Regions from separate parts of the Janthinobacterium sp. PSPC1-1 genome, predicted to be linked through region 2. Evidence: predicted binding sites of a transcription regulator. Region 2 holds the regulator's gene; the other holds the start of a gene.

Region 1 (7,408 bases), on a different contig from region 2:
GCCCAGAAGGCACCCGACACGTCGCCGTTGGCGACGGCCGTGCGCCACAGTTCGGCCACTTGTTGCGTGGTCTTGGCGCCGCGAAAGCGCAGGATGACGGGAGCGTAGCGGCGTTCGAGTTCCTTTTGCAGGGCTTCGGACAGGCGGTTGCGCACCCCGCATTCCGTCACGGCGCCCACATGCACTTCGTAGTCGTCGGCCAGCACGCGTCCGCCCGTCATCTTGCCCACCAGCTTGCGCAGGTATCCCAATGGCAAGCCCACGCCCACCAGCGGACAATGGCAGGTGTGCGACAGTTCCCACAGCCGGCGGCGGCGCGAAGCGAGCGCGGCCGTTTCGGCCTCGCCGCTGGAACAATTGCTGATGACGGGCAGGGACTGGTCTTTGTCACACATGGCGATATCCTGTTAGGCGGTGGGAGGTGTTGAATAGAAATTATTGCGGCAGGGGCGAGGCAGGGCGCTTGGCGCTCAGCAGGCGTACCAGGCGATCCAGCAAGGTGGTCTTCGGCGGCGCAGGCCGGTGCAGCGCCACCAGCGTGGCCCATTGCTGCGACAGTTGCTGGCAGGTCGCTTGCAACACGGGACCCAGTCCGGGCGAACTGGACAGCACTTGCAGATGGCGTTCGATGACACCGGCCAGTTTCTCGCAGGGACTGCCCGCATGGTAGTGCGACATCAGGTGCAGCACGGCCGACAGCAGCAATTCAGGCTGCTGGCCTTGCGGGGAAGGAAACATCGGGAAAGGTCGGTCGTTCGCCATCAAACACTCCTGTGCGGGTGGTTTGGCTGGCTGCACGCACGGGGCGCGACTGGCTGGCGAGTGTGGTGACTGACTGCCGTGCTGCTTCAGGCAGTCAGGATCAGCTTGTTCAATTGGGTGACGCGCAGGCGATATATCTTGCCGCTGTGTTCAATCTCCACTTCGCGGCCCTGCTGCAGCAGCGCTTCGCTGGTGATGCGGCGCGCCGGCTGGGCCATGCTGACGGGAGGACGGACGTGGGCAGTAGCGGCATCCTGGATCAAGGCTGGTTTTGAGCTTTGCATGTTGGGCTTTCTTTGTCTCAGTTGAGAATGATTCGTATTTGCATTATTGTTGAATGTGGCCCGAAAAGCAAGGCTTATTTGTGCCGGATGCAGGCTTTTTTTGACTGCCGGGGAGGGGAGTGCCGTAGGCGTGGCACGCGGTGGCGCCAGCGGGCGGGAGATGGGGCGGACAGCAGAAAAAAGACCCGGCAAGGTGGTGTGCCTTGGCCGGGTCAAGCCTGTGCCAAGCTTGAAGGAATCGGGTGGCGTTAATCGGCTGGCGTTAAATCGTGGCCAGCAATTGCGCCGAGGCGGTGGCGGCCGCCGTGGTGTCGGCCTTGAGCTTGGCGGCGGCCAGTTGCTTGGCGCGCGAGCGCGAGGGCGGCAGGCGGCGCAGGGTTTTCAGGGCATCCGGGTCCTTGATGCCGATGGTGCGCTGGTCGACCGAGATCAGGCCGATTTCATTGAAGGCGGACAGGGTGCGGCTGACCGTTTCCAGGGTCAGGCCCAGGTAGCTGCCGATTTCATGGCGCGTCATGCGCAGGTTGAACAGCTTGCTCGAGTAGCCCATCTGCGCGAAGCGGTCGGCCAGCGAGACGAGGAAGCGCGCCACGCGGGCTTCGGCGCTGAGGGCACCGAGCATGCCGATCATGGCTTGCTCGCGCACCAGTTCGCGGCTCATCACGCCGTACATGACATTTTCCAGTTCCAGGTGCACGCGGCCCAGCGCCGTCAGCTTCTTGAATGGCAGCAGGATCAGGTCGCAGTCGGACAGGGCCACCGCTTCCGAGGAGTAATGGCGCGAGTGGATGCCGTCGACGCCCAGCATGTCGCCCTTCATGGGAAAGCTGAGTACCTGCTCATTGCCGAATTCGTCGATGAGCACGGTTTTCAGAAAGCCCGAATTGACGATGTACAGGGTGTCGAAGGGCTGGCCGATGGTGTGCACGCGCTGGCCCGTCTTGAATTGCACGTGCTGGAACAGCAGTTCATCGGCGGCGATGGTGCAGGCGCTGGAGATATGCAGCAGGTCGCACACCTCCTTCAGGTTCGACCATAGCCGCCCCTGGCGCTGGCGCCCCGCTTCCATCGGAGAGGAGGGGGGCAGCGATGGCGCGGCAGCGCGGGTTTCAGGCGTTTGCGTGGACAGCATGTTCATCTCCTGGTGACAGGTAGTTCAGAGTTGAATGACAAGGTGCACAGGGCGGCGGGCAAGGAAGGGGCGGCGCGCGTCCAGGCGGGTAAATCTCAATGCGCTGAAGACTTGCTGTGTGATGAAATAACTTCCCAGCAACTTGATGACTGGTTTCAGTATGCCAACAACCGTATGCAATTAATATCAGCAGTGGCTGAATATGGCAGTAGGAGCTGTGGCAGTTGATGTAGGATTGTTCCTACGGGCGCGCGCGTGGATAGCTTAGGTCTTGAAGGGGGATAGCAGGCGGTGTGCCACGGCATATTGCACCATTTCCGACAGCGAACTCATGCCCATCTTTTGCATGATGCGCGTCTTGTGCGTACTCACGGTTTTCACGCTCAGGTGCAGATTGTTGGCGATTTCCGTGATCGACTTGCCTGCCACCAGCAGGGAAAAGACTTCGAACTCGCGGTCCGACAGCTGTTTGTGCAGCAAGCTTTCATTCGGCATCATGATGTTGAGCACGAGCTGCTCTGCCACCTCTGCGCTGATGTAGGGACGGCCCGACGCCACCTTGTGGATCGCGCCCACCAGCTGGGTGCCCGCGCTTTCCTTGGTCAGATAGCCTTGCGCGCCGGCGCGGATGGCGCGCACCGCATATTGCTCTTCCTCGTGCATGGTGAGGATCAGGATGGCCAGCTTGGGCGCTTCGCTGCGGATTTGCCGGATCAGGTCGACGCCGCTGCGGCCCGGCATCGACAGGTCGAGCAGCAACAGGTCGAAGCCGCCCTGGCGCACGTGGTTGAGTACCTCAAAGCCGTCGATGGCTTCGCCCACGATGTCGATGTCCGGCGCGCCGTCAAGGATGCGTTTCAATCCTTCCCGCATGATGGTGTGGTCGTCGGCAATCACAATACGTATCATAGGCGCGCAATCTGGAAGCGTGTAAGGTGTCCTGGCCGTTTCGTGGCGGCCGGCCAGGTGTTAAGAAACGAGAAACATTGTCATTTTAACTGAAAAGGCCGCAGTGTTGCCTTTTACCCGATATATGAGCTGCGGCGGCCTGTGTGGCCATGTGACCCCTTATTTCGAAGGGGGTTCCTTGATCAGCCTATGCACAAGCACGGGCAATTTCGAGTGCGACAGCACCTTGTTGGTCACGCTGCCCAGCAGCAATTGCCCCCAGCCGCTGCGGCCATGCGAGCCCATGAAGATCAGGTCGCAGTGCTGCAATTGCGCCACTTCCACGATCTTCAGGGCCGGGCTGTCGGAAAAGGCCGTCAGGCCCGTCGCTTCCAGGCCCCGCTTGGCGGCCGCGTCGAGGATGGGCTGCCAGTGGTCGGCGCCCGCCTTGCGCATGGCGATGCGGTACTCCTCTTCGCTTGGATAGCTGGGTGGAATGATTTCGATGTACACCGGGTACTGGTACTCGGGCGCCACGTACACGGCAAGGATGTCAGCTTGCATCTGTTCGGCAAAGGCAACGCCGGCACAGGCCGTCAGGTTGGAGACGGTGGAGCCGTCCGTGGCGATCAGAATTTTCTTATACATGGCAGGTCCTTTGGCGGTGACTCAGCGCGTGCAACGCCCCTTATTGTAGGCGTGGCAGCAGCATGGTATTCATGTAAAGACTTGATAATTATCAATACTATTGCACCTTTAGTATAGACAACATTGGCAGAAAGATCGTGTTTTAGCCGCAACGATGGCCATGGACACTGTTGCGCAGGCGCCCGCAAGCAGGATTTCTTGTGCGCCGCGTGCTCTTGCACCCATGCCAATGGTAGTATTTCAAAATACAACAGCAGGAACACTTATTTCCTCACGGAAAAGCTCTTGTGGGCCAGCTTTACACCAGGAAGCGCGTTTTGAGATTTACCAACAGGGCGGCGCCCTGCTACACTCGCACCATCGCAGCGGTATTGCCTCAAATCATCTTAATCGAGAAATTGTGGGTATCAGTCTGTAAAACGCACAGTTCAGGCGGAATTTTGACAAATTATGGAGAAGCAGGGATATGACCAACGCCGCTGATGATTTCGATGCATTATTCGATGAAGTATCTGCGCAAAGTGCGGCCGCTCCCAAGCCCGCGCCTGCCGCAGCGCCCGCAGCCGTGATCGCGGACGACGATTTTGACGCGCTGTTCGACTCCGTGTCGGCCAGCGCCGCCGTGCCGCCAGCCGCCGCGCCAGTCGCCGCCGCGCCGGAAGCGCCGCCCGCAGCTGCCGCAGGCGTGCCCGGCGAAGCGGCCGATCCTGTCGACCAGTCCGACAAGCCGATGTTCGAACGCCTGGGCGGCATCGTGCGCCTGCTCCACGATTCGCTGCGCGAACTGGGCTACGACAAGGCGTTGACGGAAGCGTCGTCGCAGATCGTCGACGCGCAGGACCGCCTGGAATATGTCGCCACCCTGACGGAACAGGCCGCCAACAAGGTCCTGAATACGCTCGACGAAGGCATGCCGGCGCAAGATGTGCTGTCGAAGAAAGCCAAGGACATGGACAGCCGCTGGACGGCGCTGTTCGATGGCAAGCTGAGCCTGGAAGAGTTCAAGGCCCTGGCCGGCGATTCGCGCCAGTTCGCGCAAGCCGTTGCCGAGGCAACGGAAGCGGAAAAAGCGCGCTTGCTGGAAATCATGATGGCGCAGGACTTCCAGGACATCACGGGCCAGCTGATCAAAAAAGTGGTCAACATCACCAAGACGGTGGAGCACGAGCTTGCCCAGCTGCTGCGCGACAACGCGCCGGCCGAAGTGCGCGAAAAACTGGCGCAAAAGCCGGTGCCGCTGATGCAGGGCCCGTCTGTGCCGTCGGTGGCGCTGGACCAGGATAATGTAGACGACCTTCTTGCGGATTTGGGATTCTAATGGACGATATGCTCAAGGATTTCGTCGTTGAGGCGATGGATCTTGCGGTTAATGTTGAAGAGCACTTATTGCGCCTCGAGCGTGATCCTGACAACAAGGAAACACTGAATGCCGTGTTTCGTTCCTTCCACACCATCAAGGGTGGCGCCGGCTTCATGGGCCTGCCCGCACTGGTGGCGGCCTGCCATCTGACGGAAAACCTGTTCGACGCACTGCGCACGGGCGCCGCGCCGGTGACCCCGATCGCCATCGAGGCGGCGCTGCAAGCGTCCGGCTTCGTCGCCGACCAGCTGACGGAACTGGCCAACGGTGCCGCGCCGGAAAGCTTGCCGGCCATGCCGGAAGAGCTGGAACACATTCTGACGAACGCCATCGAAGGCAAGGGCATGGACGCACACGCGCCGGCCGCCCCCGTGGTGGCGGAAGTCGCCGTGGTGGTTGCCGAGGTGGTCGTGGCGGCGCCAGCCGCCGCTGTTTCCAGCGCCAGCGCCGATGGCCTGGACTGGGAAGGCATGTATAACGCCGTCGTGCCGGCGGGCAGCCAGATCGCTGCCGCAGCGGCCTCCGCCGTCGCCGCTGTGCCTGCCGCCGTGGCCGCCGCGCCCGCCGCTGCAGCCGCTGCCAAGCCGGCCGCCAAGGCCTGGGATGGCGCGGAACGCCGCGACGAGCGTCCGGAAGTGCGCCATGCCGCGCCCGTCAAGGAAGACAGTATCCGCGTCGACGCCGTCAAGCTCGACGCGCTGCTGGAAGTGGCCGGCGAGTCGGTGCAGGCTGCCAACCAGGCTGCCGTGCTGCTCGAACGCTTGCTGCAATTCAAATTCGAAGGCCAGGCCGCCACCCTGATGGCGACCCTGGCGGAAACCCTGGAACGCGCGTCGCGCTACTCGACGGAACTGCAGCGGGCCACGCTGGCCACGCGCATGCAGCCCGTGGGCCGCCTGTTCCAAAAGTTCCCGCGCCTGGTGCGCGAACTGGCGAAAGACCTGGGCAAGGATGTTGAGCTGACCATCGAAGGCGCGGAGACGGAAGTCGACCGCGTGGTGGTCGACAGCCTGTACGATCCGCTGGTGCACATGCTGCGCAATTCGCTCGACCATGGCGTCGAATCGCCGGAAGCGCGCCTGGCCGCCGGCAAGCCCGCCAAATCGTATATTTCACTGAAGGCCTGGCAGGAAGCGAACAGTGTCATGATCGTGCTGCAGGATGATGGCAAGGGCATGGACCCGGCCTTCCTGCGCAGCAAGGCCCAGCAAAAGGGCTTGATCAGCGAAAACGCGCAATTGAGCAACGACGAATGCTTCCAGTTGGTGTTCCTGCCGGGCTTCTCGACCAAGGAAGTCGCTTCCAGCGTCTCCGGACGCGGCGTGGGCATGGACGTGGTCAAGACGGCCGTGGAGAAAAATCGCGGCGCCATCCACATCGAGTCGACGCTGGGCAAGGGCACCAAGTTTGCCATCCGCCTGCCGATTGAGCTGTCCATCGTGCCGACCATGCTGGTGTCCACCTCGGGCGCCGCGCTGGCGCTGCCGATGGCGGTGGTGCAGCGCGTCGTCGAATTGCCGGAAACCTTCATGGAAGTGGGCGGCGCGCCCGTGCTGAAAGACCAGGGCCGTCCGTTGCCCGTGCGTTCACTGGCCGGCGCCCTGGGTTACGAAGCGTGCAGCGAGCGCGTGGGCATTGTTGTCGCTGCGCCACAGCCGTACATTCTCGCCGTGGCAGCCGTCGATGGTACGGCCGACCTGGTGATCAAGCCGATGACGGCCATCACCGTGGAAGGCATTACCGGTACCGCCCGCTCGGCCGAGGGCGAGCTGGTGCTGGTCGTGGGCCTATCGTTCCTGATGGATGGTTGCAGGGGAAGTGTGCGCATGGCTGCCTAGAAACACCGGTAAGCATACCAAGCCCGCTGCAGACCTCTGCAGCGGGCTTTTTTTTCGATTTTTTCGATTTTTATTCACCCCGCCGGCATTTTGGCGGATTTTCGCATCAGCAATTTTTTAACCATATCCGCAAGGAAGGCCGAATTTTGTATCGTCCATCCCACGCTGGGGCGGCTTTTGCTTCTGCATTGCACAATATATGGCATAATCATTGCCGATCCCTTCGATCAGTACGACAGATCACTTAAACAGGCTGTGGCAACGCTGCATAAATCATGATGAAGACGCTTTACGACAAACTCTGGGAATCCCACGTTGTTCGGGCCGAAGATGATGGCACGACAATTTTGTACATCGACCGGCACCTGCTGCACGAAGTCACCAGCCCGCAAGCCTTCGATGGGCTCAGCGTGGCGGGCCGCCAGCCGTGGCGCATTTCCGCCAACCTGGCCGTGGCCGACCATAACGTGCCCACCACCAGCCGCATCGACGGCAT
Region 2 (7,408 bases):
CCAGAAGAGCACGACGGAACCGGTCGCCGGCCTGAAGCCGTATTCGCCGCTGCGCCTGGCGGGCCGCGACATTTACGTGCGCGAAGGCTGCTACAACTGCCACTCGCAGATGGTACGTCCGCTGCGCGCGGAAACGGAACGCTATGGCCACTATTCGGTCGCTGGCGAGTTCGTCTACGACCGTCCGTTCCAGTGGGGTTCCAAGCGCACGGGGCCGGATCTGGCCCGCGTGGGCGCCCGCTACAGCGATGAATGGCATCGCACGCACTTGAACAACCCGCGCGACGTGGTGCCCGAGTCGAACATGCCGGCCTACCCATGGCTGGCGAAGACCAAGCTGGTGCCTGACGACATCATGCCGAAGATGCGCGCCCTGCAACGCCTGGGCCAGCCGTACAGCGATGCGGAAATCACCGCCGGCCCGGCGCAGCTGCAGGACAAGACGGAAGAAGACGCCCTGGTCGCCTATCTGCAAGGCCTCGGTACATTAATCAAAACAAGGAATTAGCATGGCAATCGAGAACCTGTTTGACAGCGCCAGCAGCGTCATGACGGTGGTTTCCTTTACGACGTTCGTAGGCATCCTGTGGTGGACGTTCAGCCGCAGCAATAGCGACTTCGACGCGGCGGCGCGCCTGCCGTTCGACGACGAGGCGCTCGACTACGCGGCCGATGCCGCACCGGCACAAGGGGAGCGCAACCATGGCTGATTTTACCAATGGCTTCTGGAATATCTACATCGTCGTGCTGTCCCTGCTGGGCATCATCGGCTGCGGCGTGCTGCTGTACTCGCAGTCGAAAATCAAAGTGGTCGAAGGCGCGCCTGCCGACGGCACCACGGGCCACGTCTGGGACGAGGACTTGAAGGAACTCAACACGCCGATGCCGCGCTGGTGGATGTGGTTGTTCTACATCACCATCGTCTTCGCCCTGGCGTATCTGTTCCTGTACCCGGGCCTGGGCACCTATGCCGGCAGCCTGGGCTGGAAATCGACGGGCCAGTACGAGGAAGAGCTGAAGAAGGCGGAAGCCGACTACGGTCCCCTGTTCAACAAGTACCTGAGCCAGGACTTGAAGACGGTGGCCGCCGATCCGCAGGCACTGGCCATCGGCCAGCGTTTGTTCCTGACCTACTGCGCGCAATGCCACGGTTCGGATGCGCGCGGCAACAAGGGCTTCCCCAACCTGACCGACAAGGACTGGCTGTATGGCGGTGAACCCGACATCATCAAGACCACCATCCTGCATGGCCGCAATGGGCAGATGCCACCGATGGGTGCCGCCCTGGGCTCCGAAAAGGATGTCGAGAACGTGGCCCATTATGTGCTGAGCCTGTCCGGTTCCACCTCGGACCCCGTCAAATCCGTGCTGGGCAAAGCCAAGTTCGGCGCCTGCATGGCCTGTCATGGCGCCGATGCGAAGGGCAATCAGATGCTCGGTTCGCCTAACCTGACGGACAAGATCTGGCTGTACGGCGGCAGTGCTGATACCATCATGGAAACCGTACGCAAGGGACGCAGCAACACCATGCCGGCCTTCAGCGATTTCCTCGGCGAGTCCAAGGTCCACGTGCTGTCGGCGTATGTCTGGAGCCTGTCGAATCCACAGACGCCCGTGAAATGATGTAATGGAACCTCAAGTCATCAAGATGTATGCGGCCCGCGAGCAGATCTACCCTCGCGAGGCCAAAGGACGCTACGCTACCTGGCGATGGGTATGCGTATGGCTTACCCAGCTGGCGTTCTACGGCTTGCCGTGGTTGACCTGGAATGGCAGGCAAGCCCTGCTGTTCGATTTGACCACGCGCAAGTTCTACATTTTCGGCGTCGTGCTGTGGCCCCAGGATTTCATCTATCTGGCGGCCCTGCTGATCATCTGTGCGTATTTGTTGTTTCTCGTCACGGCCATCGCCGGGCGGGTGTGGTGCGGGTTCTCTTGCCCGCAAACGGTATACACGGAAATCTTCCTGTGGGTCGAACGCCGCATCGAGGGCACGCGCAGCGCGCGCATGGCCCTCGACAAGCAGGGACCCTCCGTGCGCAAGGCCTTCAAGAAGACGGCCAAGCACCTGGCATGGGGCGCCATCGCCCTGTGGACGGGCTTTACCTTTGTCGGCTATTTCACGCCGATCAAGGAACTGGCGCGCGAGGTGACCACCCTCAATTTCGGTCCCTGGGAATGGTTCTGGGTCTTGTTCTACAGCCTGGCAACCTACGGCAACGCGGGCTGGCTGCGCGAGCAGGTGTGCAAATACATGTGCCCCTACGCGCGCTTCCAGAGCGCCATGTTCGACCAGGACACCCTGATCATCACCTACGATGCCAAGCGCGGCGAACCGCGTGGCGCCATCAGCAAGAAGGCCGGCAACAACGACAAGCTGGGCGACTGCATCGACTGCACCCTGTGCGTGCAAGTGTGTCCGACCGGCATCGATATCCGCAACGGCCTGCAGTATGAATGCATCGGCTGCGCCGCCTGCGTCGATGCCTGCAATACCGTGATGGACAAGGTCGACCGGCCGCGGGGACTGGTACGCTACAGTACCGACCATGCGATGGAAAACAACTTCAATTCGAAGCAGATCCGCCAGCGCGCCATGCGCCCGCGCGTGCTGATCTACACTTCCATCCTGGCCCTGATCATCATCGCCGTGTGTACCTCGCTGGCGCTGCGCACGCCCCTGAAAATGGACGTCATCCGCGACCGCGGTTCGATGGGACGCGAAGTGGAAGACGGCATGATCGAAAACGTCTACCGCTTGCAGATCATGAACACCTCGGAGCAAATCCAGCATTTTAAAATCAGCGCTTCCGGCTTGCCGGGTCTGACCTTGCTGACGCGCGAAGAGGTGACCTTGCAGCCGACAGAAACGCTGGGTTGGCCGATCCGCCTGCGCGTGCCGCATGGCGTGGGCGAGAAGGGTTCGAACAAGATTGCAGTCGAGCTACAATCGCTGGACAACCCATCGTTGCATGTGCGTGAAAGCGCGGTATTCATCGTGCCGCGGTGATGTTGATTCGGGGTCGGACCCTCTGGGTCCGACCCCGGTATTTCGCCGTAGGGGTAGCATCAAACATGCGTTAGCTTTACTTTATTTTCAACCCAGAAGCAAAAGCTGGGGTCAGACCCAAAGGGTCTGACCCCAAGGAGAACAAAATGTCCGACAGTCTCAAGCTGCAAGCCCCCGTTGCCCCGTGGTACAAGCATCGCTGGCCATGGCTGCTGATGATCGGTCCCGGCCTGTCCGTGGTCGTCGGCAGCTTCATGGGCTATATCGCGTTTACGCAGCCTGATGCGCTGGTGGTGGGCGACTATTACAAGCAGGGCAAGGCGATCAACCAGGATTTGAAGCGCGACACGATCGCCAGCGACCTGGCGATGGATACCAGCCTGTCCTATGATGTGGCACAGGCGCGCCTGAGTGGTTCCGTGCACAGCTTCGGCAAGGCTTACCAGGGTCCGCTGCAGCTGCATCTGGCGCATGCGACCTTGCCGGAAAAGGATATCAAGCTGCTGGTGCAGCCCGATGCGGCGGGCAATTTTTCCGTGGCGCTGCCGATGCTCGAGCGCAGCCGCTGGCAAGTACTGGTGGAAAACGACAAACGCGAGTGGCGCCTGTCCGGCATCTGGACCTGGCCGCTGCAGCGCAGCATCGCGCTGCATGCGGATGAAGAGCTATAACGTACAGCGCCGGGAAAAAACCGTAGCGAGCGGCAGTGATTTGTGGCTAAGAAGCGCAGCTGTGCTAGAGCACAGCGAGCATCGCAGGCCGCAAAGCGCGACGCGCAGTAGGTTTTGACGGTGCTGTTATTTGCAGACGTCCGTGCCGGCTGTAATGGCTTTCAACTTGGCGGGCTGCAAAATCTCGATCTCGCGGTTGGAGACGCGCAGCCAGCCTTCCTTCTTGAATTTCGACAATAAACGGCTGACGCTCTCGATGGTCAGCCCCAGGTAATTGCCGATTTCCTCGCGCGACATGCGCAGCTGAAATTTGCTAGCCGAATAGCCGCGCGCTTCATAGCGCGAGGCCAGGTTGACGATAAAGGCGGCAAAACGCTGGGTCGCCTGCATATTGCCCAGCAACAGCATGACGCTTTGCTCGCGCGTGATTTCCTGGCTCATCATGCGATGGAAATGGCGCAGCAGGGTCGGCATATTGCCCAGCAACTGTTCCAGGCTGGAAAACGGAATTTCACACACTTCGCTGTCTTCCAGCGCCACCGCATTACAGTGGTGGCGGTCGGCGCTGATGGCGTCCATGCCCAGCAGTTCGCCAGCCATCTGGAAACCCGTCACCTGCTCTTCACCGCCCGGATTGATCTGGTACGTCTTGAAGTGCCCCAGGCGGATCGCGTACAGATTCTGGAACGAGTCGCCGATGCGGAACAGCGAGGCACCGCGCACGATCTTGCGGCGGCGGCCGATGATCTGGTCCAGCCTGTCCATGTCGCCCACATCGAGGCCCATCGGCAGGCACAATTGATGCATGCTGCAGGTCGAGCATCGCGCACGCAACGCTTCCACGGTCACTGTGGGCATGGTGGGAGTGAGTAGCGCTTCAGTCATGTCGGTACCTTTTAGAAAATGCAATAACGAGTTTACTGCATACAGGGTTGCCGTGTGCCAATTTCACCGCATTTCCGCTGAATAAACGACGTTCTAACCTTGATTATATGGCAACATCATTAAAAGCCCATGTGGGAAAGGCAATTTGCGCGGCGCCGCTTGCCAAGTTGATGTATTGATAGGAAAATTCCCGACAGCATTAGCTGCCGCCTGTACCGCCCGGTACTGAAAAGGAAATCATGAAGCCTCTCGGCATCAAAGCAAAAGTCGCGCTGGCCACCAGCCTGACCTCGATCGCCATGATCGCGCTGGTCACCATGATACAGGTGCAGCACATGCGCGCCGACTTCACCCGAGTACTGCTGAGCCAGCAGTCTGCCCTGATCACCCGCACCGCTGCCGAACTCGACGACAAGCTGGGCATGCTGCTGCAGATCGTCACGCTGACGGCCAGGCAGCAGCCGCCGGAATTGATCGCCCAGCCAGCCCAATTGCGCGAATACTATGCGCGCCGCTCGATGCTGGTACTGTTCGACGACGTGCTGGTGCTCGATGCGCAAGGCGCCGTCGTGGCCGACATGCCGGAAGTGGCGGGGCGCGCCGGCATCAACGTCGCCGAGCGCGAGTATTTCCAGACCGTCCTGCGCACGCGCCAGCCCATGATCACCGAGCCGATGCTGGGCAAGTCGAGCGGCATGCCCATCGTGCAGATGGTGGCGCCCGTGCTCACGGCCGATGGCCAGGTGGCCGGCGTGGTGATCGGTGTGCTGCGCCTGTACAAGGACAACCTGTTGGGACGCCTGCGCTCGGAAAAGATCGGCAAGAGCGGCTATTACTTCATCCTCACGCGCGGCGCCGTGCCGCGCTATGTGCTGCACCCCGATACCAGCCGCTTGCTGCAGCCGCGCCAGCCGAACGCCAACCTGACGACGACCCAGTTGCTGAAGAACGATGGCGAAGGCAGCATGGTCAGCACCAACAGCCGCGGCATCACGGCCGTCAACAGCTTCAAGCGCCTGAAATCGGTGAACTGGCTGCTGGCCGCCTCGCTGCCTCTCGATGATGCCTTCGAACCGTTCGATGGCGTGCTGTACCGGCTGGTGCTGTGGAGCGTCCTCGCTTCGCTGCTGGCCGCGTTTATTCTGGGCTGGGTCACCGTGCGCCTGCTGTCGCCGCTGGTGCACCTGCGCGACACGCTGCAAGCCATGCGCACCAGTGGCAGCCGCTTCACGCCCGTGCCGGTGCGGCAGCGCGACGAGATCGGCGAACTGACGGAAGCGTTCAACAGCCTGATGAGCGAACGCGACCGCCTGCAGCAGGAACTCGAAGCGCGTGCGGCGGAGCTGGAACAGGAACGCGACCGGGCCGAGGCGGCCAACCGCGCGAAGAGCGATTTCGTGGCCAACATGAGCCATGAAATCCGCACGCCCCTGAATGCCGTACTGGGCATGGTGTATTTGCTGGGCAATACCAAGCTCGATACGGAACAGCGCAAGTATCTGACCATGGTGCGCGTGGCGGGCCAGTCGCTGCTGGGCATCCTCAACGACGTGCTCGACTATTCGAAGATCGAGGCGCGCCGCATGGAGTTGTCGCCCGTCGAATTCGACCTCGACGAGGTCATGAACACGCTGGCCACGACGATGACCATGAATGCGGGCGAAAAGGAGCTGGAACTGGCCATCGCCGTCGAGCCGGACGTGCCGCGGCGCCTGGTGGGCGACGCCCAGCGCCTGCAGCAGATCCTCGTCAACCTGGCCGGCAACGCCATCAAGTTTACGGAGAGCGGCGAAGTGGTGGTGGCCGTCAGCCTGGCCGAAAGCCAACAAGGCCGCGCCTGGCTGCGCTTCGAAGTGCGCGACACGGGCATCGGCATGACGGAGTTGCAGCAACAGCAGCTGTTTGCCGCCTTTTCACAGGGCGACCAGAGCATCACGCGGCGCTTCGGCGGCACGGGCCTGGGCCTGGCCATCAGCAAGCAGCTGATCCACATGATGGGCGGTGATATCGCCGTGGCCAGTAGCGAAGGCAAGGGCAGCCGCTTCTGGTTCAGCGTGCCGTTCGAGATGCTGGCGCAGCCGGCCGAAACGCGGCGCACGCCGGCCCTGGGCCAGCTGCGCCTGCTGGTGGCAGACGATAACCGCACCACGCGCGAACTGATCGTCAAGCTGATCGAAGCCTGGGGCTGGCTGGCCGACGAAGTGGACTCCGGCTTTGCCGCCATCGAACTGTACCGCGAACGCCTGGCGCAGCAGCAACCGTACGACGTGGTGCTGGCCGACTGGCACATGCCCGTCATGGACGGCCTGGCCACGGCCAAGGCCATCCGCCAGGCGGCCAGCGGCCAGCGCCAACCCATCGTGGTGATGGTCAACGCCTTCGCCCGCAACCACCTGGAAGAAATCTCCAGCGCGGCCGAGGCCGATGTCGTGCTGATGAAGCCAATCACGGGTTCGAGCCTGTTCGATGCCCTGCACCAGGCGCTGATCGCCAAGAACGATGGCGGCGAACAGCGCATCCTGCACCAGCCGCTGGGCACCGAACTGGCCGGCGTGCATTTCCTGCTGGTGGAAGACAATCATTTGAACCAGGCCGTGGCGCGCGGCATCCTCGAACACATGGGCGCCACCCTGGACGTGGTGGGCGACGGCTTGCAAGCCGTGGAACGGCTGCGCACGGAGGCGCTGCGCTACGACATCGTGCTGATGGACATGCAGATGCCTGTCATGGACGGCTTCAGCGCCACCCACATCATCCGCACGGAACTGCGCTTGAACTTGCCCGTGATCGCCATGACGGCCGGCGTGCTGGCCTCCGAGCGCGAGCGCTGCATGACGGCCGG

What was found. The regulator FNR, encoded in region 2, switches genes on or off when oxygen is low (the NO sensors DNR and NnrR bind a similar motif). The targets are predictions, from matches to a motif close to TTGATNNNNATCAA.
Region 1: a site for FNR is predicted at 3,796-3,809, ahead of ACP7EG_RS01595 (universal stress protein). Genes of this name have one in related genera too.

Annotation. Positions count from the first base shown of each region.
Region 1 covers NZ_JAFCWP010000001.1:354,270-361,677, forward strand. Annotated here, with positions in the region: gene ACP7EG_RS01570 (DUF2325 domain-containing protein) at 1-395, opposite strand, end outside; gene ACP7EG_RS01575 (hypothetical protein) at 436-762, opposite strand; gene hemP (hemin uptake protein HemP) at 849-1,046, opposite strand; gene ACP7EG_RS01585 (Crp/Fnr family transcriptional regulator) at 1,309-2,115, opposite strand; gene ACP7EG_RS01590 (response regulator) at 2,443-3,087, opposite strand; gene ACP7EG_RS01595 (universal stress protein) at 3,247-3,714, opposite strand; gene ACP7EG_RS01600 (protein phosphatase CheZ) at 4,181-5,032, shown strand; gene ACP7EG_RS01605 (chemotaxis protein CheA) at 5,032-6,912, shown strand; gene leuC (3-isopropylmalate dehydratase large subunit) at 7,188-7,408, shown strand, end outside.
Region 2 covers NZ_JAFCWP010000002.1:62,723-70,130, forward strand. Annotated here, with positions in the region: gene ccoO (cytochrome-c oxidase, cbb3-type subunit II) at 1-508, shown strand, start outside; gene ACP7EG_RS07810 (cbb3-type cytochrome oxidase subunit 3) at 510-710, shown strand; gene ccoP (cytochrome-c oxidase, cbb3-type subunit III) at 703-1,623, shown strand; gene ccoG (cytochrome c oxidase accessory protein CcoG) at 1,628-3,010, shown strand; gene ACP7EG_RS07825 (FixH family protein) at 3,157-3,681, shown strand; gene fnr (fumarate/nitrate reduction transcriptional regulator Fnr) at 3,808-4,566, opposite strand; gene ACP7EG_RS07835 (response regulator) at 4,806-7,408, shown strand, end outside.